One region of the Shewanella sp. MF05913 genome, then DNA from elsewhere that is predicted to be linked to it. Evidence: riboswitches for the same ligand, from Rfam matches in the RefSeq annotation. Region 1 holds a riboswitch; the other holds the start of a gene.

Region 1 (16,395 bases):
GTTTAGATATGTTATTTACCATTAGTATGGGCCGCGACAATTTTGACATTGAACGTTTTCCTGGGCGTAACCGTAGTGCTGATGCCCCCGATAATCTAAACGTGTTAACTGGCGCCAGTCATCGTAATCCTAAAGCGCCACTTTTTAATGGCGGCACATCAAACGATGGTAAATTAAATGGCCCAGAATTTGTGCAATTTTCATTGCCGGTTGAACTAATGCAGGCAGTTAAAGGCCGCTGGTCAGTGAACGATAATCACCAAATTAGAACGATGTCTCGAGGTCAATTTTCAGCAAAGTCATTAACAGAATTACAAAATGAAATTTCGGTAGAAGGTTCTGGCGGTGGATATTTGTCGAATGAAATCTCGTACCGCAGTATTTTATTGCGCGATCAATTTAACTTGAACTTGCCTGTGGGTCACATTCATACTCCACGAGTTAAGGGCTATGATGCTCAAGTTGAAGCAGAAATTGTTGAGCAAATCAAAGCAATGATCGCTGCAGCGGCAACGTCTTTATAACAATAACCGCTAATGGCTAATGGCTAATGAATGACAGCTTGGTGGCTGGAATCAAAAACAGCTCAAGCTTAGAAATGAGAACATGCTTAAAAATATATTTAATCTTGCTTTACGAGCTCGAACCACTCTGGATAAAGCAAGCGCATCGGCGAGCGCCAATATGGCTTCAAATCAGCGTAACGCAGATTTAACAGCTAGCCATGCTAAATCTGCTTTACAGTTGCAAATATTAGCCAAGGTTGAAAGCGATTATCAACATGCTGAACATCACTTTAATCGAGTATTTCCACGCCCTATCGTGCAATTTACCTTACGCGGAAAAAGTGCGGGTACCGCCCACTTACAAACAAACCGATTGCGTTTTAACCCAGTGTTATTGGCAGAAAACCCACAGACTTTTTTAAGCGAAGTCGTGCCGCACGAAATAAGCCACTTATTGTGTTACCAACTTTTTGGCCGTGTAAAACCCCATGGCAAAGAATGGCAAAGCATAATGACGGCCACCTTTAGAGTGGCACCAAAAACCACCCATCAATTGAATGTCCAATCTGTGAATGGGCAGCAGTTTGACTATTTTTGTGGTTGTGGCAACACCACATTATCTATAAGACGCCATAATCGAGTGGTCCGTGGTCAAACACAGTATCGCTGTCGTCGCTGCAAGCAAACCCTTCAACCTATCTGACACAACTTAGCGTCATACCCCCATAAAATATTATCAATTGCGTCATGGCAGCCTATGCCTTACCATCTGCGCAAAATGACGGATTAACTCCGCAAACATTGTATTTTTAGTTTACTTTTTAGGGTTTATTTTGCGCTTATCTTACTATCACTCTTGGCTTTTCGGGGTGTCGCTTTTATGCGGCATTTTTTCAACAACTGTCAATGCCGCTGAACATCCTAGTAGCTTTAGACAAGCTAAAACAATTGCCAAAAAAATCTATCAACAACTGCCTCTCAGTACCTTTTATTGCGGTTGCGACATCGCCATTAGTGGCAAGCTTTGGCAAGCCGATCACCCTAGCTGTGGCTATCAAGTTCGCAAACAAATCATCCGCGCAAACCGAATTGAATGGGAACATGTGGTCCCTGCATGGGAATTTGGCCACCAGCTACAATGCTGGCAAGATGGCGGTCGTAAAAATTGCGGCAAAAACAATGAACAATTTAAAAAAATGGAAGCCGATTTACACAACCTTGTGCCAACCATCGGTGAAGTAAACGGTGACCGCAGTAATTATCGTTTCAGTGATTGGAATGGAAAACCTGATCAATATGGCCAATGCGCCATGATTGTCGACTTTAAAGGTCGTAAAGTACAACCACCAGCACGTTCACGCGGCCCAATTGCACGCACTTATCTTTACATGCAGCAAACCTATGGTTTGCAAATCAGTAGCAGTCAGAAAAAACTGTTTAACGCATGGGACAAAATGCAGCCAGTTTCGGCAACAGAATGCCAACGTGATAGCTTAATCGCTGCTCGCCAAGGTAATCATAATGATTTTGTATTCAAACAATGCCAAAATAACGGCTTGATCCGTTAATTGAATACCCAGCTATTATTTGAGTCACTAATTATATAAGGTCGCCACTGATGAGAGTTCCACGCATTTACCAGTCCATAGACAATCTACAGCAAGGGCAAACCGTTCAATTGGATGATGACGGTGTCGCTCATATTGGTCGTGTATTACGCATGGAAAATGGTGATAACATCAGTTTATTTAACGGCGACGGTAATGACTATTTAGCTGAAATTACTGATGTCAGTAAGAAATCGATTACTGTTACGGTCTTAAGTTGTGAGGCAAATAATAGTGAGTCACCACTTGATTTGCATTTAGGCCAAGTGATTTCTCGCGGCGATCGTATGGAATTTACCGTGCAAAAATCGGTAGAGCTTGGTGTGACCACGATTACACCGCTATTTTCAGATCGCTGTGGGGTCAAACTCAACGGTGAGCGTTTAGATAAAAAGCTGCAACAGTGGCAAAAAATTGTCATCAGTGCCTGTGAACAATCTGGCCGAAGTGTGGTACCTATTGTGCGCCCGGCGATGACATTAGCTCAATGGTGTGAAGAACAAACCAGTGCGGTAAAACTCAATTTACATCCTAGAGCATCTCACGGTATAAATGGCTTGCAATTAAATGCTGATAATCACAAAGTCAGATTGTTAATTGGCCCTGAAGGTGGATTGTCAGATGAAGAAATCGCCATGACAGAAACTCATCATTTTACTGATATTTTGCTTGGCCCAAGAGTGCTTCGCACCGAAACGGCATCACTAACAGCAATTACCGCACTACAAGTTAAATTTGGCGATATTGGCTAGTACCCAGTCGATATTATCTCCCCATATAGTAAGGAAATATCCATGATTAAGCTCGGCATTGTAATGGACCCAATCAGCGACATTAACATCAAAAAAGACTCAAGTTTTGCGATGTTGTTAGCCGCACAGTCACGTGGTTATCAATTGTTTTATATGGAAATGCACGATTTGGCGATGGTCAATGGCAAAGCCATGGCAAACATGCGTCCATTATCGGTTAAGCAAGATGCAAATGACTGGTTTACATTAGGTGACGCGGTAGACACACCACTCGCTGACCTTGATGTGGTATTAATGCGTAAAGACCCACCGTTTGATACCGAATTTATCTACGCCACTTATATGCTAGAGCGCGCAGAAGAAGAAGGCGTATTAATCGTTAACAAGCCACAAAGTTTACGCGACGCAAACGAAAAACTGTTCACGGCATGGTTTTCTGAATTCACCCCAGAAACCATCGTTACCCGCGATGCTAAACGTATCCGTGCGTTTCATCAGCTCAAGCAAGACATTATCCTTAAGCCATTAGACGGCATGGGTGGTACGTCTATTTTCCGCGTGAAAAAAGACGACCCAAACGTTGGGGTGATCATTGAAACCTTAACCAGCTATGGTCAGCAATACGCCATGGCTCAAGCCTTTATTCCAGAAATCACTCAAGGCGACAAACGCATTTTAGTGGTTGACGGCGAGCCAGTACCATTCGCGTTAGCCCGTATTCCGATGAAAGGCGAAACCCGTGGTAACTTAGCGGCAGGCGGCAGTGGTGTTGCACAACCGTTATCTGAAAGCGACTGGAAAATTGCCCGCGCAATTGGGCCTGAACTGAAAAAACGCGGCCTAATTTTTGTTGGTTTAGACGTCATTGGCGACAAACTCACAGAAATTAACGTGACCAGCCCAACGTGCATAAAAGAAATTGAAGCCGCCTTTGATGTCGATATTACTGGCATGTTAATGGATGCCATTGAAGCGCGTATTAACTCTTAACCCATTAGGACTCATCATGGATTTTTTAGCGACATGTAAACGCTCAATAAGCTGCTTATTGTTAATACCTTACCTTTGTGCGCCAAACGTAATGGCTAGCGATGAAATGATAAGTCCTGTGGCGGTTTCGGGATCAGCAAATAGCAACGTACCAACGGCAGGACCTTCTAGACCTAAAAACATCATCATCATGATTGGTGATGGTATGGGCCCTGCTTACACCACAGCTTATCGTTATTATAACGATAACCCAGAAACGGAAGAGATCGAACAGACTGTCTTTGATCGCCTGCTCGTGGGCATGTCGAGCACCTACCCTGCCTCTGTCAGTGGTTACGTTACCGACTCAGCTGCCTCGGCAACTGCATTGGCAACCGGTTTTAAAAGCTACAATGGGGCGATTAGCGTCGATGTTGAAAAACGTCCACTTACGACGTTAATGGAAAAAGCCAAAACCCTTGGCCTAGCTACTGGCGTGGCGGTGACTTCACAAGTTAACCACGCAACGCCGGCTGCATTTTTGGCTCATAACGAAAGTCGCAGTAACTACATCGACATAGCACAAGCCTACCTGGACACAGACGCTGACGTGATTTTAGGCGGTGGCCAACAGTATTTTCCACCCTCATTATTAGCGCAATTCACTGCCAAAGGTTACCAACATCTGAACGAGTTTTCACAACTCGACGCTGTAACATCACCCAAAGTGTTAGGATTATTTGCAGATGTGCAATTACCTTGGGCGATTAACGACAAACAGGGCCATAAACTCAGTAAAATGACCCAAAAAGCCATCGACTTGTTATCACAAAACCAACAAGGGTTTGTGTTATTAGTTGAAGGCAGCTTAATTGATTGGGCTGGCCACAGTAACGACATTGCAACCGCAATGGGTGAAATGGACGAGTTTGCCGCGGCAATCGAAGTGGTTGAGCAGTTTGTGCGTGAAAATAAAGACACACTAGTGGTTATTACCGCCGACCATAATACCGGTGGCCTATCTGTCGGGGCAAATGACAAATACGAATGGAATCCAGCTGTGCTGCATAACGTTCAAGCTAGCCCAGATGATATTGCGACTCGTGCTATCGCCGATGAACAATGGCAAGCCGTTATTGCCACCTTGATTGGTTTTACACCTTCGGACACTGAATACACCGCCCTAGAAAATGCACGCATGCAAGGCAACGAACCACTGACGATTGCATTGCGTAAGTTAATTGATGTGCGTTCAAACACAGGCTGGACAAGCGGCGGGCATACCGCCGTTGACGTACAAGTATTTTCGGCAGGCCCTGGCGCAAGACTTTTTGGTGGCCACCAAGACAATATCGACATTGCCAATAAAGTGTTTAGTTTGCTACCCGAGTCAGCAGCGAAACCATAATCGTTCGAAACAGCCTTTTGCGACACAAGCAAAGGGCTGTTAATCATTTAATCTTTACCATGAGTAATTCAAGTGCTAACAAATCCGTCTCAAGCATTAATCCGCAACAGTGAACTATTTCAGCAACATAAAGTATTAATACTCAATTATGAAGCTGATACTTTTGCGAGCCAATGCCTAGAGTCTGCAAGCCATGTCACCGCATTAGCATTCGATTTTAACCACCACCAAACACTGTTACCTTACGCCAACAGTACACTAGAATGTTATTTTGGCCATCAACTCCCTGATGCCCTAACAACAGAAAAGTACGATAGCATTATTATCTATTTTCCCAAAGCCAAGCCATTAATGGGTTACTTGTTGCAACTCGCGGCTCAGCACTTAGCCATAGACGGTTTATTGGTGATTGTGGGCGAAAACAAAGGGGGTATTAAATCTATCGCTAAATTAACCCCTGAATACTTCTCCACCCCAATAAAGCAAGATAATGCGCGTCATTGCTTGCTCTACACCTGTTATTTAACCCAAATGTCACCGCCACTTTCAATGACTGATTGGGTTAGCCAATACGCCCTTGATACGCCGCAAGGGCAAATGCAAATTTGCAATCTTGTGGGGGTATTTAGTGAAAAACGACTTGATCAAGGCACCGAGTTATTACTGTCGCATTTGCCCGACGCTCTACAAGGTAGAGTATTAGACTTTGGCTGTGGTGCCGGGGTGATAAGCGCGGCATTACTCAAAGCAAATCCACTGTTAAACATTGAATGTATTGATATCAATGCCATGGCACTCGAGTCTTGCCGGCTCACTCTTGCGGCAAACAATATGCAGGCGAATGTGTATCCGTCTGATGGATTTAATCAAATCAATGGCCAGTTTAATGGCATCATCTCTAACCCACCATTTCATGATGGATTAACCAGCACGACCGACATCGCCACGCAATTTGTTAAACATAGCGCAAGCAGCTTAGCGCCTAAAGGTGTTTGGCAAATAGTGGCTAATCGACACTTGCCATATTCAGATACTATCGCTACCTATTTTGGCAGTGTGAATGTATTAGCAGAAAATAATAAGTACAAACTGTATTTTCATCAGCGTTAATGCAGGTTTACTGCTGGAAATGGACTTCAATATCAGCTAAATTGATTCAAAGGCAAAATGGCGCACACTTTTAGGTCATTTTCACTGTTAATCTATTGCCTTCGTTTTAAACCATAATAAAAATAAAAACAAAACAAAGGATGTTATGTTAGAGCCCTCAGTCATAGCGCTAAGCGCAGATAAATCAAAAGCAGAACTCCGTGTAGTTCCCAATACTCATGGCCCGTTGTCGGCAGAAGACATTCATACTTTACTCACCCAGCCCAGCTTTGCCATGTTGTATCCTATTGAACCTGCAATTATTAAAGCCATAACCGAAGTCAACGCGTTATGTGGTCAAAAACCGGGTGATCATGAATTATTTTTTGCGATTGCCGAGCGTAAAGACGGGTCGGTCAATATCACTGTTAGTGACGATAAAATGCATGCCAGCATGAAAATCACCTCGGCATGGGGCGGTAAAGACATGACCCTGCCAGACATCCTCAATATGCTCAAAAGCAAAAAAATCAAAATGGGCTTAAGCAAGCCAAAAATCATGGCATTAATGCAGCGCTTATCGATTTTGCCTCCTGGCGAAAGTTGTGAGGGAGTCATTGCTTGTGGAAAAGCAGCCATAAATGGTGAAAATGCAGTTATCACCAGAAAGGTGGCGTTAGCGCGTGAGCGCTTGTTGCAACCACAAGAGCGTGAAGACGGCTCAGTCGATATGCGCAATTTAGGTGCATTAATCACCGTGAAACCCAATGACCTATTAATGGTAAAAGTTCCTGCAACAATTGGCACGCCGGGGTTTAATGTTCACGGAGATATACTGCAGCAAATTCCTGGAAAAGATAAACCAATGGAACCTGGTACCGGCACCAGCTTGCACCCGAAAGATCCTAATAAGCTCATTGCAACCTTGTCAGGCCAACCCGTTGAAAACCGCAAAGGCATGCAAGTAGACGACATGCTGCAAATTAAAGATGTAGATGTACGCTATGGGCACGTCAATTTTAAAGGCAGTATTCTCATTACCGGCGATGTACATGAAGGCATGGAAGTCAAAGCCAGTGGCGATGTGACTGTTATGGGGTTTGTTGATTCAGCCAGTATTGAAGCTCACGGCGATGTGATTATCAGCAAAGGTGTCATAGGTCGTTTAATTAAAGACCAAGAGCTCAGCACTAGCATAAAAGCAAGCGGACAAATTTGCGCTCAATTTGTGCAATACTCGCGACTTGAAGCCCAAGGCAATATTTTAATTACCAAACAATTACTTCATAGCAATACTACCTCTGGCGATAGCATTACGGTGAGCGATGCCCAGTCAAGACGAGGTGACCTCATTGGAGGTATCGCAACTGCAGCAAAAGGCATTAGAGCCATTGCTTTTGGCGCAACGGCTGGCACCAAAACAGAAATCTATTGCGCTATGAACCAAGGTGAATTAAAACAACAACTTAAAGATTTAGATGATAGCATTAAAGGCATGGTAGTCGCGGGATTAGAACTCGAAGCTCGATTGCGTAAATTGCCTCCTAAAACTGAATGGCAAAGCGATGCTGGCATGATTGAACAAGTTAAAATGATGCTCGATCAAAAAAATCAGATGGCAGCTGAGCGAATTAAAGAAGAAGTGGAGTTCACTCAACATCAGAACGAAGTTGAGGGCTATTTTGATCATTACTTTATCAAAGCTGAAAAGCACATTTTTACTAACGTCGAAATCCACATCGGTAATGCATTTAATCGCACTCAACGCGAGCATGGCCCATGTATTGTCAAAAACGTGAATCAAGAAGTGTCCTACGATTACAGTAACCGCTAACCTGAACAACACTCAATAATGAGACCGCCACATTATGCAACAAATACATTGGCCAGCATTTTTAAAGTTTGATCAAGATGATGAGCTAATGTATCTAGCAAATCATCAAGATTGGTTAAGTTTTATTTGCGCCAATCAATATACTGTTTGCGTACAAGACACATTGATTGACAGTAGCGGCGACGTTTATCTTATCGCAAAGCCACAACCTGAACACAGCTCAGTCGACACGAGTGTGGCACAACTGCCACACCTCGTAAAACAACCTCTCCCCATAAGCGTATTACAAATGCTGCCTTTGGTGCGCCAATTCGGTCAGTTTCAAGGACACTGTTGCAGTGCAAAAATCGTTTTCACCACAATTGAACAAGGTATTGCCACTGTTGCTGAATTAGAACAGCTTTATTAGCCAATAAAATCACCTTGCCCATTGAGCATCAAACAGCGCTCTGGCAAAATGCCCGCATACTCACCGTCTATAAGCTCTGAGAATCCTTAATGGAATTACTTAATATTGAATGTCTTGGTAAACGCTTACGCCTAGAAGGCTCTATTGCAGGCTGGCAGCAGTTATATTGGGATAATCAACTGGTATCACAAAAGTCAGCGAGCGCGAGCGATCAAGCTTTTCACATTCACTCGTTTGAACTTGCTCAACAACATACTGTACCGCTTAATGAAGACGATATTATTGATGCGCCAACAAGCGTCACATCGCAAACCAAAGCAATTCAGATTCGATTAGAGATTGATGTTAACTGGCAACCCTTTCAGCTCGACTATTGCTTACTGGTTGATGAAGAACAAATCACTCAAGGCAAGCGCAGCGTCAGTGACATAGAAAAACAAACGCCCGAAGTTCCGGTCGCTAAAACGCAAAAGCTCAGTATAGTCGGCTTAGCATCTTTGGGATTCAAACTCCTCAAAAGTGCTAAAGTGATTAAAGTGTTGTTTGCTGGTGCCAGTGTGGCAGCTTACTCTTGGTTATTCTCACTAGAATTTGCATTGGCACTTATCGGCTGTTTAGTATTTCATGAATATGGCCATATTAGGGCCATGAAACACTTTGGCATGAAAACAAAAGGCATTTACCTTATTCCGTTTGTCGGCGGATTGGCCTTAAGCGATGAGCGTATTAATACTCGTTGGCAAGATGTGTATATCTCGATTATGGGGCCGACTTTTGGACTGATTTTATCCGTCATTAGTTTAGGCCTGTACTGGATCACCGGTAATGTATTTTTTGCCGGACTCGCCAGTTTTAACGCATTGCTGAACTTATTTAACTTATTGCCGATTTTGCCACTCGATGGCGGTCATATTTTAAAGAGTATTAGCTTTTCAATGAACAGCCTGGTCGGCCTAATAGCCTGTATTTTAGGAGCCGCTATAGGGGTATTTATCAGCTATAGCCTAGGCCTTGCTCTATTAGGATTTTTACTGCTGATTGGTAGTGTTGAAATTGTATTTGAATGGCGTGGCAGGCATCAAAGCCATCTGCTGCCGCTCGACCGTTACGGACAAATATTCTCAACAGTGTGGTATCTGTTAACGGTAGCAAGCTTGGTGGGTATCATTTGGTATTTTGCAAGTTCTGGTGACGACATGCTGTCTATTCCACTGCAAATCCTTGGCAGTTAAGCTCAAGGCCTCTCGTGCATCTTCATTCCGTCACAGACAAAAACGCCTGCAAAATGCAGGCGTTTTTATTATTTTCGCTTATAACCTAAACACATTGGTCATCACTTTATACAACTCAGTACCTTGATGCACAGATGCGGAAGCAAAATGCAAAATAGGCACACAATCCATTGGCAAACTAATCACTTGATGCGCGTCATCGGTGCCATACAAATCCATACGTAATATATTCACTAATGGTTGTCCGGCATTAAGTGGCTGGCCAACTACTGCGCAATATTCAATTAAACCCGCTTTAGGCGCATGAAACTTTTTATAGTCTTTTAAGTAGCAGCCAAAGCGCGCCATTTGAGCTGGCTCGACTTTTTCACGGATCACCCCTCGATGACTTAAATACGCCAAAATACCTTTTGCGTCTTCCAATGCATCAGCTAAATCAATACGCTCCTGGCTAGCCAATTCTAGCGTAAACGCTGACACGGGTACCGTAAAGTCACGCCCTTGTTGAGCGGCAAAATCGGTTAACTGCCACCAAGGACAAAATGCCGCTTCATCCATCGCGCCACCAAAACTATTGGGAATAACCAAGGTGTAGGGAATAGAGAAAAAACGTGCAGCATCAATGTCATATTCAGGACAATATAAATGCTTACAAGACTTAGGCCCAGTATGTAAGTCCAGCACAATGTCAGCCTGATGTGCCATAGATTGTAAGCTTACGGCTAGCCTATGGCCTGTCGTTATCCCAAAAGGCTGATTAAGCCTTGCTTGACACGACTCAACTAACATCACTCGATAGGCATCGAATAACGCGGCATTACTCAAGTGTTGATGCTTTGCATACCAGGTAGTTAAATCGACTTTATGGTCAAAATATTCACGATTCCAATTCACCCCAGTAATGGGGTCGAACCGGCCTAAAGTAAACTCACCACTTTTTTGATTTATGCCCAGCGGATTAGCCAAAGGTGCCAGCTTGATATCCCCTAGTACGTCATAGTCTTCAAGTAAGGTCATCAGCTGATAAATCACTGCATTACCTTGTACTTCAGCGCCGTGAACATTGGCCTGAATGTAAACACTCGGCGCAGACGCTTTAGCACCCATAAAATCATAAAGCGGTATGGTGAGCGCTTGCCCTGTGGCAAGCTCCCCAACTTGTATATTCGACTGTATTACCTTGCTCATCAATTACGACTCAAACAGATTTTGATGTAAAGCATTAACCACTTGCGCCGCTTCAGATTCAGATACCAATACACATAAATTATGTGGGCTCGCACCTTGGCAAATCATCCGCACATTGTGGTTTTCAAGCACTTTAAAGACGCGACTGCAAATACCTGCGGTAGAGGCAATGCGATTACCAATAATGGCAATAAGCGCTAAATTATCCTCAACACGGACACGACAATGTTGCGATAGCTCTTGCAGTAATGGCTCGCTCAATAAGCCTTGGCCACTCGAATCTGAACCGGTTTTATCCAGCGTTAACGACACGTTCACTTCTGAGGTTGTAATTAAATCTACCGAGATTTTATGACGTGCAAGTGTTGCAAAGGTTTCCGCTAAAAACCCCTGTGCGTGGAGCATTTGCAGGCTATGAAGGTTTAATAACGTTTGATCGCGACGTAATGCCACCGCGCGAAAAACGGGCGTGTCTTCAACTTGATGACGGATCCATGTACCGCCCATTTCAGGCGCTTTGCTGGAACCTACAAACACCTGAATTTTTTGTCTTACCGCAGGTAAAATGGTCGCTGGGTGCAATACTTTAGCGCCAAAAGTTGCCATTTCAGCCGCTTCATTAAAGCTGATCTCTGGAATGGGGCGTGCATTAGGTGCCAACCTTGGGTCGGTAGTGTAAATACCGGCAACGTCAGTCCAAATCTCTACCGCTGTGGCACTTAATGCTTCGGCAAGTAGCGCTGCAGAATAGTCACTACCGCCTCGGCCTAAAGTGGTTGTGCGCCCATCTTGATCTGCACCAATAAAACCTTGAGTGACTATCACATAATTCGCCAGCAACGGCTTTAACAAGTCACCAGACAACGAGGCTATGGCTTCAATATGAGGTTCTGCACGGCCAAAATGACTGTCGGTGCGAAGCACCTGGCGCACATCAAAATGATCCGATGCGGTGCCCTTTTCACGAATTACCGCAGAAAACAAAATCGATGAACATTGCTCACCGGTTGAGAGCAATTCGTCCATAATCGCCTTGCTGCGATCAAGTTCTAACGACTCACTTAATACCGACATGCGGCTTAGAATTTTATCGATGCTCGCGGCTACATCTTGCGGGCGCCCTAACTCATCTAAAATGGCATATTGAATTTGTGCAATTTGCTTTAACAACGCTAAGCGGCGCTCGTCATTCACATTTGCTTGAGTTAACTCGACCAGTAAATTGGTTACGCCACTTGACGCACTGACCACCACTAAACGGGTGGCAGGATTGGCTAACACAATGTCAGCACAACGACTCATCGATGCATAATCAGCAACAGAGGTACCGCCAAATTTGGCGACGACTAATTCTGGACGAATATCTTGAGAAACAGTGCTCATACGAATGCCTCCGCGGTTGGCGAAAGACGACAAAATAAGAAATAATTGACTAACATGATATACACTCCGAACACACTACGTTCGAAGAGCCTGGTGCTAAGATAACGCACCCTTAAAGAAGGGAAACAGCAATCATCACCAGAAGCTCTCCACCAAAAAACAGGTGACAATCGTTAGGATTCAGCCTAAACGACCGATATCAATGTGTGCCACACAATTTGATACCTCGGCGCTAATCTCCATCATAAGTTGTCATCGGATTGGCATCCTCAAACTTACTACCTAGTTAACGCTCCTCTTCTGTGCCTCCCGAAGGAGGGACTTGAAAAATAGCAACAAACCCACTAACAAGTCAATCAACAATCGTTGTAAAAATACGCTATTTTAATTTTATTCATCTTTGTGGCGAAGATGACGATCAAGGAGACTTATCTTCACAATCTCAAAAACATCATTTTAGATTGTTCATAATGATGAAAAATAGCCATTTTTATGGATTAAACAGCCTTCAAAGGCAAAATAAAGAGACAATTGAACTTTATTGTCTTAATTAAAGATCCAAAAAATTAAATGATCCACAGTTTTATGCACTTAACAGCTAAACACTACAGGTGCGAACTAATATCAGGCAACTCATTAACTAAGCGTAAACGCTGATTAAAAGCTCCCATATCGACTTCTGGCATCAGCGGATCAATGCAGGCAATAAGTGATAACAATCCTTGATTAACATAATATATGGCATGTTGATTAAATTCTCTACCCAACTCAAGCGCCTGTTCTTTATCAATAAAAATAGCCCAACTTTTTTCCATATGCGACAAATCAGGTGCTGCACCAATGAGTGCTCGGTATGGACTGTTGTATTGTTGAATTTTGGATTGGAGCTGACGATCTAGTAAACGATTTTGGCTCGGGGAGAGTAATAAGCCACTGGGGTTGTGGGCGGTAATAATAGCAAACGGGAAATCATGAGAAAGGCGTTGAGTGAACAAAAAATGTGTACTTTGATAGTGATGCCACAGTGTATCTATAACATTTTTCATAATATTAATTCGTCAATTAAACCAAAATCAGTTTAGCAAAGCCTTATGAATTCTTAAAGGTTTGTGATGTCAGTCACAAGCATAATATTTATTTACCTTTAAATATCATGGTATTAACAACATTAATCTTTCATATACTTGACTGTTATATTAATTTTTTAACATTTAATTTGTTAACAAATGCCTAAAACGAGTACAATAACGTCACCTACTAGTAAAGCACTGTAGTGAAACCAATAACATCGCTTGCTAAATGTATCGAGGGCTGGCGTTTAAAACGCATTTATTGGTAATTAATCACAATTTTGTGTGCTTAGTTTACACCTGAACGTTTTATGTTCTACATTTGATAAAGCAAAGGGATAAACAGTAATACGTATAAATAAGTTTGCAACATATGGAACTATCTCTATAAATCGTATTCATAGTAGTAAGCCTTTTGGCAAATTTTTTACTTATTATGCAGCTGCATATTGCATTGCGTAATGAGCGTTAATATACGCAAGACAACTCAGTAACCATACATAGCGTTACATCTTACGAGTTTATAAGAGTGTTTTATTCAGGGCAGACATAGATAAACACCAAAAAAATACTGGAGTATCAGCGTTAATTAATGCGCGATTACAACTTACTAGCCTATCGCTAGAATCGAATTTTATAAAATTAGGTAAATATCATGCAAAACCCACACATTCTGATTGTTGAAGACGAAGCAGTAACCCGTAATACATTACGCAGTATTTTTGAAGCTGAAGGCTATGTCGTTACCGAAGCTAACGACGGCGCAGAAATGCACAAAGCCATGCAAGACAATAAAATTAACCTAGTGGTTATGGACATTAACTTGCCAGGTAAAAACGGATTATTACTTGCTCGCGAATTACGTGAAATTAATAACATCGGCCTTATTTTCTTAACCGGTCGTGATAACGAAGTTGATAAAATCCTTGGTCTTGAAATCGGCGCCGATGACTACATCACTAAGCCTTTCAACCCTCGTGAATTAACGATTCGTGCTCGTAACCTATTAACGCGAGTTAACAGTGCTGCGGCTGAAAGCGAAGAAAAAGGTTCGGTTGAATATTACCGTTTCAATGGCTGGAGCTTAGAAATTAACAGCCGTTCATTAGTGAACCCACTTGGTGAGTCTTATAAGCTACCACGCAGTGAATTCCGTGCGATGCTTCACTTTGTTGAAAACCCAGGTAAGATTTTAACGCGTGCTGATTTATTATTAAAAATGACTGGCCGCGAATTAAAGCCGCATGACCGCACTGTTGACGTGACAATCCGTCGTATCCGTAAGCACTTTGAAAGCTTAGCCGATACGCCAGAAATCATCGCGACTATTCACGGTGAAGGCTATCGTTTTTGTGGTGACTTAGAAGGCTAATCTAATCTTTTAAGGTTACCCAATAAAAAACCAGGTGATTAACCTGGTTTTTTTATGCCCGCTTTTAGCGATTTACTCACGACATATGTTATTTCAATTGCTGGTCTAAAAATGCAGCTAACGATTTATATAAGTGATTACGCACTTTCTCACCGCGCATGGAATGCTTAGACCCAGGGTAATCCATCATCTGGAATAATTTACCTTCATCTTGCAATGCTTTGTATACTCTCGTGCTGTTTTCAAACAATACGTTATCATCCGCCATGCCGTGGTACATCAACAGGCCTGATTGATAATTTTTGACGTATGGCAAAATACTGCTGGCATCATAACCTTGTTTATTGGTTTCAGGATCCCCCATATAACGCTCGGTATAATGGGTATCGTATAAACGCCAATCAGTTACAGGAGCCCCTGAAATGGCTGCTTTAAAATAATCTGGCGCCTTAAATTGGCTCATTAATGCCATATAGCCGCCGTAACTGTGACCATAAATTGCCACATTTTCGCCATCAATAAATGGCAGGCTACGTAAGTAATCAACACCCACTTTTTGATCGTTTACCTCGGCATCCCCCATATTTTGATAAATCACATACTCAAACTCAGTGCCACGATGGGCCGAGCCACGGTTATCTAATTGGAATACGGCATAACCTTGCTGTAATAAGTACTGGGTAAAATAATCCGCCTCACTCCAGCTGTTCACCACCAACTGTGCGTGCGGTCCACCATAAACACGTACTACAACTGGATACTTTTTATTAGCATCAAACGGTACAGGTTTAAATAAACGGTACATTAATGGCTGACCATCTTCTGCCTTTAATTGGCCAAACTCAGGCATTTGCCATAAGCCAGCCAAATCATATAAAGGATGATTTTGATTAATCTCGTTTTGCTCAACCCAGGCTAATAATTTACCCGAGTCATTGTGTAAGCTGATCTGTGGCGGTTGCTGGAGGCTATTAAAATAATCTAAATAAACCGGACTCTTATCGGCAAATACCGCAGCATGTATTCCAGCCGTTTGGCTAATTCGCTCGATTGAATCAGCGCCCTTTTGCAAATTAACCCGATATAAGTGACGCTCGACGACACTGTCTTTACGACCACTAAAATACACCCAGCCGCTGGCCTCATCGACAAACTCAAGTGCATCAACGGCCCAGTCACCTTGGGTTAATTGCCTAAGCAGCTTACCTTGTAAGTCGAACAAATACAGATGATTAAACCCATCTCGCTCTGAGCCCCAAATAAAGGCCGACTGCTGCTTTAAAAAGTGCAGGTCATTATTCAGATTTACCCAGGCTTTACTGCGCTCTTCAATCACGGTGTTAGCCTGGTCAGGTTGACTTAATGCAGCAATGCGTAAGTCTAGTGTTTGTTGATCACGACTTTGCCACTGAAAAGACACATGCTTGCTATCAGGTAGCCAATCAACACGCGGTAAATACATGTCTTTTTGCTTGCCTAAATCAATCCAGTTGATGCTCTTATCCTGTAAAGTAACCACACCAAGGGCTATTTCAACGTTCGCTTTACCTGCATAAGGATAGCGTTGCTCAGTTAA
Region 2 (16,395 bases), on a different contig from region 1:
CCACCATCGGCATGTTTGAAAATGTATTATCCCAGGTGGTTGCGTTAGCAGTATTAATGCCAATTGTCGCCTCTATGGGCGGTATTGCAGGAAGCCAATCATTAACACTGATGATCCGTGGTATGGCAATGGGACAGATAACAGCCGGTAACGTCATGTCGTTAATGAAAAACGAACTTGGTATTGGCGCGTTAAATGGTACGTTATGGGCTATTGTCATCGGCATCATTGCCGGCTGGTGGTTTGATGATAATGTCATGGGTATTGTTATTGCCTGTGCGATTTTGATCAATATGGCGGTTGCGGCGATTGCAGGTGTCATGGTACCCATGATTTTGCAGCGCTTTAACCAAGATGCGGCATTATCGGGGTCTGTTATTTTAACGACAGTGACCGATGTGGTAGGATTTTTTACCTTTTTAGGTTTAGCTTCAATACTCTACCTGTAAAAAGGAAAATTACCTCATCAATATCGCTCAACGTTCATCGTATTATGAAGATGGTCTTGAATATTCAAGGCCATTTTTTTGCAACAAAAAAGCAAGTTGCAGGCAACTTGCTTTTTAAACTTGATGAGAAAATCCTGTTAAACTACTTCCACTTAGCAGGTGCGAACTCCATTTCAGCATTATCGTCAAAGTAACGACGTTTGGTATCACGACGACGTTGTTTTACCTTTTTCGATTTCGGTTTTCCCTTGATGTTATCGCCCCATGGCGCATCATCTTCATCAAATTCAAATGAGTGTGACATTTTCAACATTCCAGATAACTGTACCGCTGTTGGTACAGCCCCTTTTTACCTAAAGTTAATAATAAGCTAAAGCGAAATATTTCATTCTTGACGGTAAAAATTATTGCACGTAAATATGACAACAAAATGACAGTGTAATTTTTACTTTAGTGTCTCAATCTTTGTTGAGAGAGCGCGCATAAAGACATTGGGCTAATTGTTGCTGCCAGGTTTTTGGTTTTAAGATTGACTGCGAATGTGAGGTGTCTAACACACTGAAAGTAGGGCGCTTAACGCGAGAGTTATATTGTTCAGATGTCACAGGTGTTAATGTAATGGTTGCGGGGATTAACCCTAATGCTTCGGCTTGTGACTGTATCTCTTTAGCAAACTCATACCAAGTACACATGCCTGCATCACTCCAATGGTAAATTGGGAGCCATTGCTTTTGTAAACACAGTTTCCATAAAAAGTGAGCAAGATCATCAACCATCGTCGGGCTACCTGTTTGGTCATTTACCACATTAATATTGGGAATAAGACCTTGGGTTAACATTGCGCTATGGTGTGCTTGCGATAAAAGTTTCAACATCGTGGTGACAAAATTTTTGCCGCTATGATGATAGAGCCAAGAAGTGCGAACAATGCAAAACTGACTCGATTGCTGTTGTAAAATAATGTTTTCGGCAAGTAATTTTGATTGACCATATACATTAATGGCAGATGGCGTTTGGTTAACGGTATAAGGAAGTGATGACAGTCCATCAAATACATAATCTGTAGATAATTGGATGAACCTAATACCATATTGACGAGCCGCTTTAGCCATAAACCTAACGGCATCAACATTAGTTTGCATGACTTGCGTGACGTTTGATTCAGCACGTTCTACATCAGTATAGGCTGCGCAATTGATAATAATGTCTGGCCTATAACGGGCTAACGCCTCATCAATGAGTTGAGGTTGAGTGATATTAACTTGCTGATGAGTTAATTGAATCAGCTCAAAATATCCCGGTTGGGTGCGTTTTAACGCTTTAGCCAACTGACCTGTTTGGCCAAATGTAAGTATTCTCATTAGCTATTAGCCAAATACCATTGCACGGTGTTACGTAAACCATCTTCAAAAGATTGTTTCGGTGTCCAGTTGAGTTCAGTTGTTATTTTACTCGCATCGATAGCATAACGTTGATCATGTCCTAATCTATCCTCTACATGACGGATTAATAGCTTGAATCCGTTATTGGTAGCGAGATGATGCTCAGGCATTAAGGTACTCAAATGTTTGCAAATTGACTGAACAACTTGAAGGTTAGTGTGTTCATTATTGCCACCAATAGTGTAGGTCTCACCGATACGCCCTCGGGTTAATACTGCTAATAGCGCGTCGACATGGTCTTCAACATGCAACCAATCACGGATTTGTTGACCATGACCGTAAATCGGTATGTGTTCACCTAATATTGCACGATTAATGGTTAACGGGATCAGTTTTTCTGGGTGTTGATACGGCCCATAATTATTTGAACAATAACTGATTAACGTAGGGAGTCCATATGTTCTATGCCAAGCTTTTACGAGGTGATCGCTCGACGCTTTACTCGCAGAATAAGGCGAGCTTGGTGCATAAGCACTTTGTTCATTAAAGTAACCGGTTTGAGGTAAGTCGCCAAAGACTTCGTCTGTGGAAATATGATGAAATCGAAAACGTTTTGCTTTATGTGATGGTAAATCATTAAAAAAGGTTCGACTCGCTTCGAGCAAGTTGAACGTGCCAACAATATTGGTTTGAATAAAGGATGCTGGGCCTGCTATTGACCTATCAACATGACTTTCAGCCGCTAGATGCATTACGACATCGGGTTGATGACGTTCAAACACGGATTGAACTAACTTATCATCGCAGATGTCACCTTTAATAAAATGATATCGTTGGCTATCTTTGATTGAAGATAAGCTCAGAGGATTGGCTGCATAGGTGAGTTTATCGAGATTGATAACACTGTGCGGTGTTTGGGCCATGATATGGCGTACCAACGTCGAACCAATAAAACCACTTCCTCCTGAAATGAGTATTTTTAGTGCGTGTCCGTTTTGTTCTGTCATTACGTTAAGCACCAAATGCAATAATGTGAGGGTTTATTTCAGGGTTATCTTTATTGGACACAATGGGAGCAATATGAGTCTTTATTGGCCATTGAATATTCAGTGTTGGGTCATTCCATGCCATGGTGTGCTCGTCGTCCGGTCGGTAATATTCTGAACATTTATAGATAATGTCAGCGACCTCTGATAATACGTAAAAGCCATGTGCGAACCCCGCAGGGATCCACATTTGATAACCGTTTTCATCTGAGAGTTGTTGACCTATCCATTTGCCATAGGTGGACGATCCTAGTCTTAAATCTACCGCAACATCGAATATGCAGCCGCTCGATACTCGGATTAACTTACCTTGAGGGAAACGTTGTTGAAAATGAAGCCCTCTTAATACATTGTTCATTGAGCGAGACTGATTTTCTTGTACTAATTGAGGAATTTTCAGATTTCTTTGAGTGAAGGCATCATCAAACACATTTTGACGTAATGTCTCCATAAAAAATCCACGTTCATCGACGAACTTTTGTGGGCTAAACAAGAAGACTTCATCAAGCTCGGTATTAATGCATTTCATTGGGAAAATTCTTATTGAGTAATGACAGTAAATACTGGCCATAGCCACTTTTGATGAGTTGGTTCGCAAGTAAAGTTAACTGTTGTTGATCGATTAACCCCATTGAAAAAGCCACTTCCTCTGGGCAAGATATTTTTAATCCCTGTCGCTTTTCAATTGCAGCGATATATTGAGTTGCTTCAGCCATCGCATCAGGTGTACCTGTATCTAACCATGCTGTGCCACGGCCTAAAATACTCACATTAAGGTCGTTATTGTCTAAATATTGCTGAATAACATCGACAATCTCAAGTTCACCTCTTTGTGAAGGCAATACCTTTTTAGCGTATTGACATGCTTTATGATCAAAAAAGTATAATCCAGGCATGGCGAAATTTGATTTTGGTATTGCGGGCTTTTCTGTAATGGATATGACTTTGCTTTGTTGATCAAACTCAATAACCCCATAGGCTTGCGGATTAGCAACATGATAACCAAATATGGCTGCGCCAGTCATGTTATTCGCTGCTTGTAATGTTGTTTGCAGCTGATGACCATAAAAAAGGTTATCCCCTAAAATCAGCGCGCTAGGACTACCATCAAGAAAAGGTTCAGCAAGAATGAGTGCTTGAGCTAAGCCTTCTGGTTTAGCTTGAATGGTATAATCAATACTGATGCCCCATTGATGACCATTTTTTAAGAGTGATTTAAAAAGAGGTAAATCTGTTTCAGTACAAATAACCAAAATTTCAGTGATACCTGCTTGCATTAAGGTGCAAAGAGGATAATAAATCATCGGCTTGTCGTATATGGGTAATAACTGTTTACAGACAACTTGTGTGATGGGATAAAGTCGTGTGCCTGAACCACCCGCTAATAAAATACCTTTTCTCATTTAACTGTCTTCAAGTGTCTAATCTGATAATTTTAACACAGCTAAAGTCAATAAAGCATGGCACATTCGTGCAATAAACCTGTGTTCGGGGTAATTAACTGCCGATGGGGTGATCTAAGCCTTTTATTTTATCAACCCGATAGCGCTCTGAATCGGGTCCAGTAATTCTTTTATGTTCTACGTCCAGTAGATAGAGATGGTCTGGCAATACCTGATAAATATGGCCACGGTCTAATATGATAATGTTACCCGTTTTATCCCACTCAAATGTACCGCGACCTTGGAATGGATAGGGGTCACTGCCTAATCTTACAGTATGGATAATGTAATAATTGGGGGGAAGCAGTTCGATGGTGGTATCCATGCCGTCACAGCTAGGACAAGGAAAAACGCCATGATAAACCCCTTGCCATTGGATTTTATTCATACTGCTGTTTGCTAAATCGTCAACGGTGGGAGTTTGTTGACCACATCCAAACAATACTAAGCTAAGTATTAACCATGCATTTTTCATCTAAAGTCCTTTTAGACATTGTATTGACGCGTTGCTATTACTGTCGGGATGAATTTTTAATGATTTTAGTTAACAACGCACCAGTGTTCTATTGTGTATCGTTCCGATATAGGTTGTTTTAATATCCCTTAATCCTGAACTAGGCGAATGAACTACACTTTTTATACCATAGTTTTTAATTTTACAGCCTTATACTTTAGTTGTGATTTCAAAAAACTGTTTTATCTCATCAATTTGATCCATAGCATCTTGATACCCTAAATCGATTAACGTGGTTGTGTAGCTTTTTTCGAATAATAAATAAGACACAATACTCGAGTCTGATTGCCTATTAATCCCAAAAAACTTTAACAGCGTCCTAATGGCGAATGGCATGTCATCATAAAAACGCGCCGCTATTCGACTGAGATCTTGACTTGGCTTTATCACTAATGTGTCAATATGCCGAAGATTTAATACCTCTTTGTCTTGTGGCGATATCATCGCTAATGTGTTGTTAACTCGCTGTAAGCGTTCTAAATCACTGTTGAGTGTATCGGAGAAAATGGTATCTAATAAATGGCCGGCGATAGTGGCTGTTTTGGGGTGGTATTCAAACTCGATAGGAAAATGTTTGTGCGGGCTGTCTAGATTAATCACAAATATTTTATTGGCGCCTAGATGGATTGGGCTTGAAAGAGGGGATAATTGGTGTACCGAGCCATCGCCATAATAAGCCTGATTAAGTTTAATTGATGGGAATACCATAGGAATGGCTGAACTTGCCAATAAATGTTCCGTATTCAATAAACTGCGTAATCCTATCCGCCTTGCTCGTTGCCAATCTTCAATGTTGTCGTTACCTTGATAAAAACTGTACGAGCGCGAGTTGTTGTAGCAAGAGGCATCGACACTAATCGCTGTTAGCGCTTTATTACTTATATTTCGGTCTATGCGTTTAAAGTCGATAAGATTATTGAGGAGTTCACGCAGTGGTTGGTTATCTAATAAACTGCCGGCGTCAGTGTTAACTTTGTCGTCTTGTAACCCTTTAATGGCCATTCGCCCTAAATGCCGGAGCACTTGTGCAATACTGGTGCGATAGACTTGTTTTGTTTCAAAGTGACGCCAAACCCAGTCGAGTTTTTTGACCGCAAGATGAAAGCAAGATGCATGCGTGGCTAAAGAGATGGCGTTAATGGCGCCAGCAGAGGTACCGCAAATAATATCAAATGGCACATGATGATTACGCGGATAAAATTGCACTAACGCTTTAAGCACACCAATTTGATATGCCGCTCTAGCGCCACCGCCACCTAAAACTATCGCTGTAGAGACTGCCAATCGATATCCTTAATAGAGTAATAGGAGAAGATATTAGTATGAATTCTTTTGTTATTACATACCAGCTAGCAAAGTACAATACGGTATTCCATCGAAAGTTTATATCAAGCCCAATAAAAAAACGCACTAAAAAGTGCGTTTTTTTGAGTTTGATAATGAGGCTAGCGGCGATTAACCTTTAGCAGCATTTGTCAAAAATTCAACAATTTGGTCGAATGGAATATCTTGTTTCTCACCGGTGCGACGGTTTTTGTATTCAAATACACCCGCATCGATATTGCGATCACCAATTACGACAACATGAGGTAAGCCTATTAATTCCATATCAGCAAACATCACGCCTGGACGCTCCTTACGGTCATCCATTAATACTTCAACACCCGCGTCTGCTAGGTCTTGGTAAAGTTTTTCTGCAATGTCAGCTACGCGATGAGACTTATGCATGTTCATCGGTAAGATACCCACGGTGAACGGGGCAAGGGCTTCTGGCCAAATGATGCCGCGGTCATCGTAATTTTGCTCAATGGCAGCAGCGACTATACGGCTTACGCCGACGCCGTAACAACCCATCAATAACACCTGTGCCTTACCATTTTCGTCTAACACTGTGGCATTCATGGCTTTAGAGTAGTTAGTACCAAGTTGGAAAATATGGCCCACTTCAATACCACGAGCCATCGCATAAGTGCCAAGGCCATCTGGTGTCGGTTCACCTTCAACAACATTGCGGATATCGGCAACCGTTGCGAGCGGTAAGTCACGCTCCCAGTTAATACCAAAATAATGCTTATCTTCTGCATTAGCGCCAGCAGCAAAGTCGCTCATGATGGTGACACTATGATCAATAATAATTGGCATCGTTAACCCAACAGGTCCGATAGAACCTGGGCCTGCGCCAACGGCATCACGAATTTCGGCTTCTGATGCGAACTCAAATGGCGAAGCAACTAATTCAAGTTTGTCCGCTTTGATTTCGTTCAGTTCGTGATCGCCACGAATAACCAATGCGACTAACGGTGCTTCTTCTGTTGCACCTTTAACGATTAATGTTTTGACTGTCTTGGTAATCACTAAACTGAATTGTTCAACAAGCTCAGCGATAGTTTTAGCATTAGGCGTATCCACTAATGTCATTGCTTGAGTTGGTTCTGGACGAGCTTCAGTTGGGATTGGCGATTCAGCCTTTTCAATGTTAGCCGCGTAATCGCTGCCTGTTGAGTAAGCAATTAAGTCTTCGCCGCTGTTTGCAAGCACATGGAACTCATGGGACATGCTGCCACCGATAGAGCCTGTGTCAGCTAATACAGGACGGAACTCTAAGCCCATGCGGGTAAGGATATTGCAATATGCGGTATGCATTGCATGGTACGTGCTGTCCATGGTTTCTTGATCTAAATGGAAAGAATAAGCATCTTTCATTAAGAACTCACGAGCACGCATCACACCAAAACGTGGACGAACTTCATCACGGAATTTAGTTTGTACTTGATAAAGCGTCAGCGGTAATTGTTTATATGAACTGAGTTCTTTGCGCACTAAGTCAGTGATCACTTCTTCGTGGGTTGGCCCCAGTACGAAATCACGGTTGTGACGGTCTTGAAAACGCAGTAATTCTGGGCCAAACTTTTCCCAGCGACCGGTTTCAACCCATAAGTCAGCTGGCTGAACTAGCGGCATTAAGATTTCAATGGCACCTGTTTTGTTCATTTCTTCACGAACAATGGCTTCTACTTTACGCAAAACACGTAAACCAGAGGGTAACCAGCTGTAAAGACCTGATGCGTTACGACGGATCATACCGGCGCGAAGCATTAACTGATGACTAATCACCTCTGCATTAGCAGGGGTTTCTTTTTGTGTTGAAAGCAGGTACTTACTAACTCGCATTACCGATGTCCAAAATAGTAGCTATGAATGATCGTCATTTTAGCACCTGCATCAATGATGTCACCTGCTAATTCGACTCAAAATAAGGCTTTATGGTGCTTTATGAGTATTAGGTGATTATTTATCTCGCCTATCACCAATCACTCGAGCGGGATTGCCGGCCACAATGGCGTAGTCTGCTACATTTTTTGTGACAATACTGCCCATACCTATTACGGCATGATGACCAATGGTTACCCCATCGACAATGCCTGCTTGGGCACCAATCCAAACATCTTCGCCGATAATCACACCTTTAGAGTTTGCGGGTTGTTGATATATTGGAGTATCAGGAGACATGCCATGATTGAATGCATAAACAGTGACATTATTGGCAATACGCGTTTGATGACCTATTTTAATGCCATTTCGCCCGCCATCTAAGCTACAACCATGATTAATCGCTACCTCATTACCTAGGACTATTGGCCCGTGCATGAACACATCTGCAGCAATCATGCATCGATTACCAATGGTGATATCACGACCAGGCTCAGCAAAAAGTTGTGCCTGTGGTGCGATAAAACAATGTTCGCCTATATGAACGGTTTCGAGTTGACTCAGTTGCTGTTGAATTTCATCTTGCCAGGGCTTGGCCCACAACAAGTGTTTAGGTTTTAATGAAAAATACAGCCAAGGCATCCAAGATAAACGCTTTTTGTGCTGACTTTGATAGTCAATCTCTGCCATGACGTTAATCCTTAAGCAGTTCAACTTGAGTCGGTTTCAGCTCTAACACTTCAATTCCATGAGGTGTGATATGCCAAAAAATATCTAAATCATATAAAGCCACTTGGTATAACTTAGGGTCGTCTTTGGCTTTTTTGTAGGCAGGGCGAGGATCTTGAGACAACACACCTTCAATGAGCTCATGTAAGCCCAGGTATTGCTCTTGCGCTGCATAGTGCGCAATTTGTGTCGTTGCAATATCGGTATAGCTGACCGGTATCAGTAACGGTGCGTCCTGGGCTATCCCGCCTTTGGCATCTAAAATGGCATCAGAAAAAGGGATGTAGGGCTTAATGTCAATAATGGGGGTGCCGTCTAATAAGTCCATGCCAGAGATAGCCAAACACACTTTGCCCTTGCGAGTGACGATGCCGTGAAGCTTAACAACGGATTGACCGATGCCATTAGGTCTAAATGTAGAGCGTGTAGCAAATACACCTAGTTTTTCATTACCGCCAAGGCGAGGAGGGCGCACTGTGGTTTTCCAGCCTTGAGCTAAATTCTCATGAAAGCAAAACAATAACCACAAATGAGAATATTGCTCTATTCCTCGAACCGCATCGACATGATTAAACGCGGGTTCAAACTCAATGTACCCTGTCGCATTAACTAAACCGGGTTGACGTGGAATTCCAAACTTTTGTTTATATGGCGTCCGGCAAATAGCAACAGCACTGATTTGGTTGCTAAAAGAAGCATTGGTTTGAGATTTGTCTTTATGAGTGCGTTCGGCATCTTGGGTCATGCAATACCTGAAATAAGCTGATGTAGGAGTAAAGTCCATAAATAACATGATGAGTAATATTGTGATAAATCATGTTATTTATGGTCTAGCGGCTAGGTGATATTACCCTGTTGTGGGTTATTTAACGTCAGCTGTTTTGATTGCCTGGCCAACACAAAGCGCGCGACTGTAGCAGCTATTATCAGGTTCGTTGATCACAAAGCAGCTTTTAACCACAAAACCATTGGCTCCTAAGTCAGCCGCCGCTCGTCTTGCGTTACTGCGTGCATCAGAAATCTGTGGTGGAGTATCTTTGGCGGTTTCTTGGCAAGCTTCGCCTTCAACTAAACCTAATACTTCAAAATGACCTTTAGGTTGAACTTCACCGTCATATAAAACTACATCACCCACTTTAAAATATTCGTTAATAGCCTTACCGTCTAAATTACTTTTGAATACATAATCACTTGCACAGGCAGTCAATAAAAGTGCGAAGCCCGAAAAAACCAATGCGTGTTTAACAGAAAAATTCATAGCCGTAGCCTTTAATGAAAGAGTAGGAATCAACTACTAAGTTTACCTTGTCTTCTGGTGATGATAAAGCTGTCAAATAAAAAGGGCTTACCTAAGTAAGCCCTTTTTTTGGTTAATCAATAAATAGCTTATTGAAAAACTTATTCCATACCAGGAATTAAGAATTCTTTGATATCTTTACCGCTTTCAATTTGGGTTTTGAACACGGTTGGCATACGGCCTTGACCAGTCCATTGAACTAATTCACCGTCAACAGTGATTTGATATTTTGCTGGACGTGGAGCGCGTTTGGCTTTTGCCGCTTTAGGTGCAGAAGTCACATCACCTAAGTCTTCAATTGATAAACCGCTGTTTTCAATTTGCGCTAAAATTTCAGCAATGCGTGCATTACGTTCTGCATTGGCTTCAAGTTCTAATTTCTCTTCATCTTCGCGGTCAGCAATAATTTTTTCTAACTTAACTGCAGTGTCACGTAAATCATCAAGAGACAATTCTTTTACTGCTGCTTTAAAACGACGACCGTGGGTTAAAATATCTAGAAAGTCACTCATGTTGTTTAGTTTCCTAATGATTTATTATTAAAAATAAAATGTTTAAAAGACAAGTTGTTCAACTTACAAGGTAAATTTCAGTATCGCATATGGTTTATTTAGGCCGTTTTTATTAATATTGATGAGATTAAATCCCACAACGTTACCGATACACTGTTTAATAATACTGAATATTAGCGTAATAATAGAAACTATTCGTTATAGGATCAAATTAAATTACCTTTAATGTCTAATATTTTTTATTTAATCTTAATTGTTAACCCTCTATTGTTTAAATGTTGTTTAGTTTGGTTGCCAGCTTGAAGGTAAATAAATCTAAACAAGCGTTTGACTTTTGTTGACGTTAACGTTAACAGGACGTAAAGTAATCCCATCTTGCATTGGCAAACGCCAGTGTGTTGTCCACATACATTGAAGGTGTAGTAAGGAAAACCTATGAAAATATTGGTGCCTGTTAAACGCGTAGTCGATGCCAATGTGAAAGTCAGGGTAAAAGCTGACAACACAAATGTTGATACGACCAACCTTAAAATGGCGTTAAACCCATTTTGCGAAATTGCAGTAGAAGAAGCCGTTCGTTTAAAAGAAGCTGGCATTGCCACTGAAGTGATTGTGGTAAGTGTAGGAGCCAAAGTGGTTCAAGAGCAGTTAAGAACGGCAATGGCACTGGGCGCAGACAGAGCGATTCATATTGAAACTGATGAAGAGCTGGTGCCATTATCAATTGCTAAGCTGTTAAAAGCGGTACAAGAAAAAGAACAAGCTCAATTGATCATATTTGGTAAGCAGTCTATCGATGGCGACAACAACCAAACCGGTCAAATGCTTGCTGCATTAACGGACATGCCTCAAGCAACATTTGCGTCTGAAGTTAAGCTTGATGGCGACATGGTTACAGTAACCCGTGAAATTGATGGCGGCTTACAAACCTTAAAAATGCCTTTGCCCGCTATTGTCACCGTTGACCTTCGTTTAAATGAACCTCGTTATGCTTCATTGCCTAACATCATGAAAGCTAAACGTAAGCCATTAGAAACCTTATCGGTTGCTGATTTAGGTGTTAGCCTCAAAGCTCATCAAACTGTCATTAAAGTGACCCCGCCGGTGGACCGTAAAGCCGGAATTATGGTGTCTTCAGTTGAAGAGTTAGTCGAAAAGTTAAAAAACGAAGCGAAGGTGATCTAACATGGCCATTTTAGTATTAGCGGAACACGATAACGTCAGTTTAAAATCAGATACGGCAAAAGTAGTGAGTGCTGCAGCGGCCATTGGTGGTGATATTCATGTGCTTGTTGCTGGCGCAGATTGTGGCGCAGCGGTTACTGCAGCACAAAGCCTTGCTGGTGTGAGTAAAGTATTGGTTGCAGACAGTGTTGAATATAGCGCGCAACTGGCAGAAAACGTATCGAAACTCGTGGTTGAACTTGCTGCAGATTACGAACATGTTTTAGCTGCGGCAACCAGTATCGGTAAAGATACTTTACCTCGCGTTGCGGCGCTGTTAGATGTGGCACAAATTTCTGAAGTGATAGAAGTGGTCAGTAGTGACACATTTGTCCGTCCAATTTATGCCGGTAATGCATTGGCGACAGTACAAAGTTTAGATGCTAAGAAAGTCATGACAGTGCGTTCAAGTGCGTTTGATGCCGTTGCTGCTACAGGCAGTGCTGATACCGTCAACGTAAGCCAAGTGATTGCCGCTCGGACTGAATTTGTATCGCAAGCCCTAACAGAATCTGCTCGTCCAGAGCTAGGTAATGCTGGCATTATCGTTTCTGGCGGTCGTGGCATGGGCAGTGGCGAAAACTTTGGTATTCTTGAACAACTTGCCGATAAGTTAGGCGCCGCTGTTGGTGCATCACGTGCCGCAGTCGATGCTGGTTTTGTTCCTAACGATTTACAGGTAGGTCAAACGGGTAAAATTGTGGCCCCTGACTTGTACATTGCTGTTGGTATTTCTGGCGCGATTCAACATCTTGCCGGTATGAAAGATTCAAAAGTGATTGTGGCCATTAACAAAGATCCTGAAGCACCGATATTCCAGGTGGCTGACTATGGTCTAGTGGCTGACTTATTTGAGGCTGTGCCTGCATTAAACAATTTAGTTTAATCAGGGCAGTTTGCTCCAGTTAGAGTCACTTATCGCTTGATAGTGTGCTTTCGATAATAAAAGGTTTCTACTTAATCGGTAGAAACCTTTTTTATTGACCGTTTTATGCTGCCATGGAGTTGGTATTAATAAAGAATGCCCCATCAGCTTTTGTTCTGCGGTCTCGCTATTTGAAAGGGGACAACCGTGGCGCAATAGCGACACCTTAATCTAAAACCGCTTGACGTATTCTGAGTAGTCACTTATTTAATGCGGATTGGTATTGGTTGCTGTTTTTGTATCCATTACACTAGTGTGCATTTGATTTAAAAACGTTAAACTAATGCTGTTAGATTGTAGGGAAAGTTAACGTTATTGTTGCTTGTGCTGCAGTTTAGCGCTTATTGCTGGCGCACAATGTGCCATTTATGATTGTATGTCGGCGCTATTTGTAATGTGTGTTTTTACAAGCAGCAAAAGTAGAGGTGCATTGCATAAGAGTCATGTTGAATTGGGTGATGCCAATAATTCAGCATAAAAGGATGCCATGCCGAAATAAATGAGTTGATCGCCCTCATTTGTTGGTGCCGTTCTCGAAAGGGGCTGCACTGTCATAGTGTTTTTATCGACATGATAAAAAAATGATATTCATATTAAATGGGTATGACTGTGGAGTGCTACTAGTAACGTTAACGCATATACTTTCTGTGTATGTTTAGCCTTATTTCTAGTTTTTCCTTATTCGTATTCAACGAAGAAATAATTAAATTATGATAATAAGTTATGCCGATTCGGCACTGTCAGTTTTGCCTCCACTTGTGGCAATTACCTTGGCTATTTTTACCCGTAAAGTGCTGCTGTCATTAGGGGTAGGTATTCTCTTAGGTGCGCTATTGCTAACCGATTTTTCCATGATTGGCAGTGGTGAATATCTTGCCAATACAGTCAGTCAGTTAGTGTGGAAAGACGCAGCCCTAAATAGTTGGAATGTGTATATCCTTGGTTTCTTAATTGTATTGGGGATGATCACAGCATTAATCACGGTAAGTGGTTCAGCGAGGGCGTTTGCTGATTGGGCTAAACGGCACATTCGTAATAAGCGTGACGCCAAGTTAATGACCATGTTTTTGGGCTGCGTGGTGTTTATTGACGATTACTTTAACAGCTTAGTTGTCGGTTCTATTTCACGTCCTATTACTGACCGTTATCATATTTCGCGCGCTAAATTGGCCTATATTCTCGATTCTACTGCCGCGCCTGTTTGTGTGATTTCACCGGTCTCAAGCTGGGGCGCATACATTATTGCACTCATTGGCGGTATTTTAACGGCACACGGTTTTGCTGATGCGGGTCATTTAAGTGTCTTTGTGCAAATGATCCCAATGAACTTTTATGCGGTGTTCTCGTTGCTATTATTGCTATGCGTTGCCGCTTTTAGTCTAGATGTTGGCCCGATGCGCCAGCATGAGCTCAATGCGCTTCGTGGTAACTTATTTGACGAAACTAAAGGCCAACCTCCTGGCGCGGCAACGGATTTACCTGAAGCCGATACCGGTAAAGTGATTGGCCTATTTTTACCGATTGCGATCTTAGTGTTTGCTACCGTGTATTTTATGGTATCAAGTGGCGCAGACTCACTCGCCGCAAGCGAGTTACCCTTTAGCGTATTAGGTGCATTTGAAAATACCGATGTCAGTTCATCACTATTTTTGGGCTCGCTTGTTGGCTTTATTGCTACCGTAGGACTTGCCATTCAGCAGAAAGTCGAATGGTCGATGTTAGTCAAAGGCATGACAGTGGGCGCACGCTCAATGTTGCCGGCTATTTATATCTTACTGTTTGCATGGACGATTGCGAGTGTGATTGGTCAGCTTGAAACCGGTAAATACATGGCAAGTTTAGCCACTGACAATATTCCATTTGCCTTACTTCCAGCAGTGTTATTCTTGTTAGCGGGTATTACTGCATTTTCGACGGGTACAAGTTGGGGCACGTTTGGCATTATGTTGCCTATTGCCGCAGACATGGCGATGGGAAGTGACAGTACCATGATGTTGCCAATGTTGGCTGCGGTGTTGTCTGGCGCGGTATTTGGCGATCATTGCTCACCGATATCGGATACCACTATCTTGTCATCGACAGGCGCCAGTTGCCATCATATTGACCATGTGGTGACTCAATTACCTTACGCACTCATTACTGCGTTTATTAGCTTAGTCGGTTATACCGTTTTAGGTTTTACGGGCTCATTGGTGGCAGGTTTAATTAGTTGTAGTGTGTTGTTTGTTATTAGCATCGTAATATTGCACTTTTGGGCAAAAAAATAATCGTTAGCCCTAAGATTAATCGATAAATACAGCCTGTGTTGCTGTCGTTAAAAATGCCGTACTCATAACGAATACGGCATTTTTGTTTGTCGTTGTCATGTTAAAACAGTTACTATATGCAACATAAACAGACCAACTATTAGGACGCATAATTTTGGCACAACTGTACTTTTATTATTCGGCAATGAATGCCGGTAAATCGACTTCATTACTACAGTCTTCTTATAATTACCGCGAGCGCGGGATGCATACTTTAGTGATGACGGCATCGATAGACAATCGTTATGGTGTTGGCAAAGTATCATCACGTATTGGTATCGAAACAGATGCGCAGATATTTGGTAGTACTGATAATTTAATAGAGTTAATTTCGACGTCTCATAATGAACAAAAAATTCATTGCGTATTGATTGATGAAAGCCAGTTTTTAAGTAAAGAACAGGTGAGGCAGATTACCCATGTGGTCGATAATATGGATATTCCTGTATTGTGTTACGGTCTTCGTAATGACTTCCAAGGAGAATTATTTCCTGGTAGCCAATATTTATTAGCCTGGGCCGACAAATTAGTTGAGCTTAAAACGATTTGTCATTGTGGTCGTAAAGCTAACATGGTCGTGCGTCTTGATCATGACGGTAAACCAATGCGTGAAGGCGAGCAAGTTGCCATTGGCGGTAACGAGAGTTACGAGTCGGTTTGTCGTAAGCATTTTCGTGAGTTTTTGTGGGATTAAATTAAACCTAACTTAACCAAATAAAAAAGCCGCTTCAAGTTAATTGATGCGGCTTTTTTGTGTGTCACTATTTATTAAAATCGGCTTCGGCGAATATTAAAAATCGGCTTCTGCGAAATCAACAATATCAGCACTGCTTGATTCAATTTGTTTGCGTAAACTGCGGGTTTGGCTACCCCAATAGCTCATAAAGAATTGTGCCGTTTTAAGTTTAGCTTGGTAAAAGCTAGCCTCTTCTGTACCTGCTTCTAATGCGGCTAATGATGTTGCTGCAATGCGAGTCCACATCCACGCTAGTGCTGTAATACCAAACAACTGCATATAAGCCATTGATGCTGCGCCAATTAAATCAGGGTTCTTGCTGGCTGACTGCACAATAAAGCCGGTGGCTTTTTCAAGATCGCCTGCCGCATCCATTAACCCTGCAAGATAAGGTTTCATTGCATCATTAGTGGCATATTGCTGCACGAGCTCTTTGACCATGCCAGACCATAGCGTTAATGCCGCACCTTTGTCTGCCAATAATTTACGACCGACTAAATCAAGCGCCTGTACACCGTTAGTGCCTTCATAAATCATCGCGATACGGATATCACGGACAAACTGCTCCATGCCCCATTCATTAATATAACCATGGCCGCCATAAACTTGCTGGGCATCAACAC

The links. A riboswitch is a leader RNA that binds a small molecule or an ion and turns the genes downstream of it on or off. The one in region 1 is predicted to bind lysine.
Region 2: it holds a riboswitch for lysine, as region 1 does, so the genes downstream of both, AC19MV_RS13310 (Na+/H+ antiporter NhaC family protein) here and lysC (lysine-sensitive aspartokinase 3) in region 1, are expected to answer to the same signal.

What each region holds. Positions count from the first base shown of each region.
Region 1 is NZ_JCAYNT010000006.1:90,503-106,897, forward strand. Features, by position in the region: gene AC19MV_RS09860 (PA0049 C-terminal domain-containing protein) at 1-524, shown strand, start outside; gene AC19MV_RS09865 (SprT family zinc-dependent metalloprotease) at 685-1,209, shown strand; gene AC19MV_RS09870 (endonuclease) at 1,376-2,074, shown strand; gene rsmE (16S rRNA (uracil(1498)-N(3))-methyltransferase) at 2,125-2,865, shown strand; gene gshB (glutathione synthase) at 2,908-3,855, shown strand; gene AC19MV_RS09885 (alkaline phosphatase) at 3,962-5,242, shown strand; gene AC19MV_RS09890 (methyltransferase) at 5,315-6,352, shown strand; gene AC19MV_RS09895 (flagellar assembly protein A) at 6,498-8,165, shown strand; gene AC19MV_RS09900 (DUF4144 family protein) at 8,200-8,574, shown strand; gene AC19MV_RS09905 (site-2 protease family protein) at 8,664-9,806, shown strand; gene AC19MV_RS09910 (succinylglutamate desuccinylase/aspartoacylase family protein) at 9,885-10,994, opposite strand; gene lysC (lysine-sensitive aspartokinase 3) at 10,998-12,377, opposite strand; lysine riboswitch at 12,512-12,685, opposite strand; gene AC19MV_RS09920 (DUF3293 domain-containing protein) at 12,983-13,423, opposite strand; gene arcA (two-component system response regulator ArcA) at 14,103-14,819, shown strand; gene AC19MV_RS09930 (S9 family peptidase) at 14,908-16,395, opposite strand, start outside.
Region 2 is NZ_JCAYNT010000010.1:122,081-138,475, forward strand. Features, by position in the region: gene AC19MV_RS13235 (magnesium transporter) at 1-449, shown strand, start outside; gene AC19MV_RS13240 (hypothetical protein) at 592-753, opposite strand; gene rfbD (dTDP-4-dehydrorhamnose reductase) at 908-1,810, opposite strand; gene rfbB (dTDP-glucose 4,6-dehydratase) at 1,810-2,838, opposite strand; gene rfbC (dTDP-4-dehydrorhamnose 3,5-epimerase) at 2,843-3,406, opposite strand; gene rfbA (glucose-1-phosphate thymidylyltransferase RfbA) at 3,393-4,280, opposite strand; gene AC19MV_RS13265 (copper resistance protein NlpE) at 4,375-4,794, opposite strand; gene AC19MV_RS13270 (patatin-like phospholipase family protein) at 4,984-6,117, opposite strand; gene AC19MV_RS13275 (proline--tRNA ligase) at 6,289-8,004, opposite strand; gene AC19MV_RS13280 (acyltransferase) at 8,122-8,733, opposite strand; gene tsaA (tRNA (N6-threonylcarbamoyladenosine(37)-N6)-methyltransferase TrmO) at 8,738-9,517, opposite strand; gene rcsF (Rcs stress response system protein RcsF) at 9,635-10,030, opposite strand; gene AC19MV_RS13295 (H-NS histone family protein) at 10,171-10,581, opposite strand; gene AC19MV_RS13300 (electron transfer flavoprotein subunit beta/FixA family protein) at 11,017-11,766, shown strand; gene AC19MV_RS13305 (electron transfer flavoprotein subunit alpha/FixB family protein) at 11,768-12,691, shown strand; lysine riboswitch at 13,143-13,358, shown strand; gene AC19MV_RS13310 (Na+/H+ antiporter NhaC family protein) at 13,438-14,997, shown strand; gene AC19MV_RS13315 (thymidine kinase) at 15,152-15,730, shown strand; gene AC19MV_RS13320 (acyl-CoA dehydrogenase C-terminal domain-containing protein) at 15,827-16,395, opposite strand, start outside.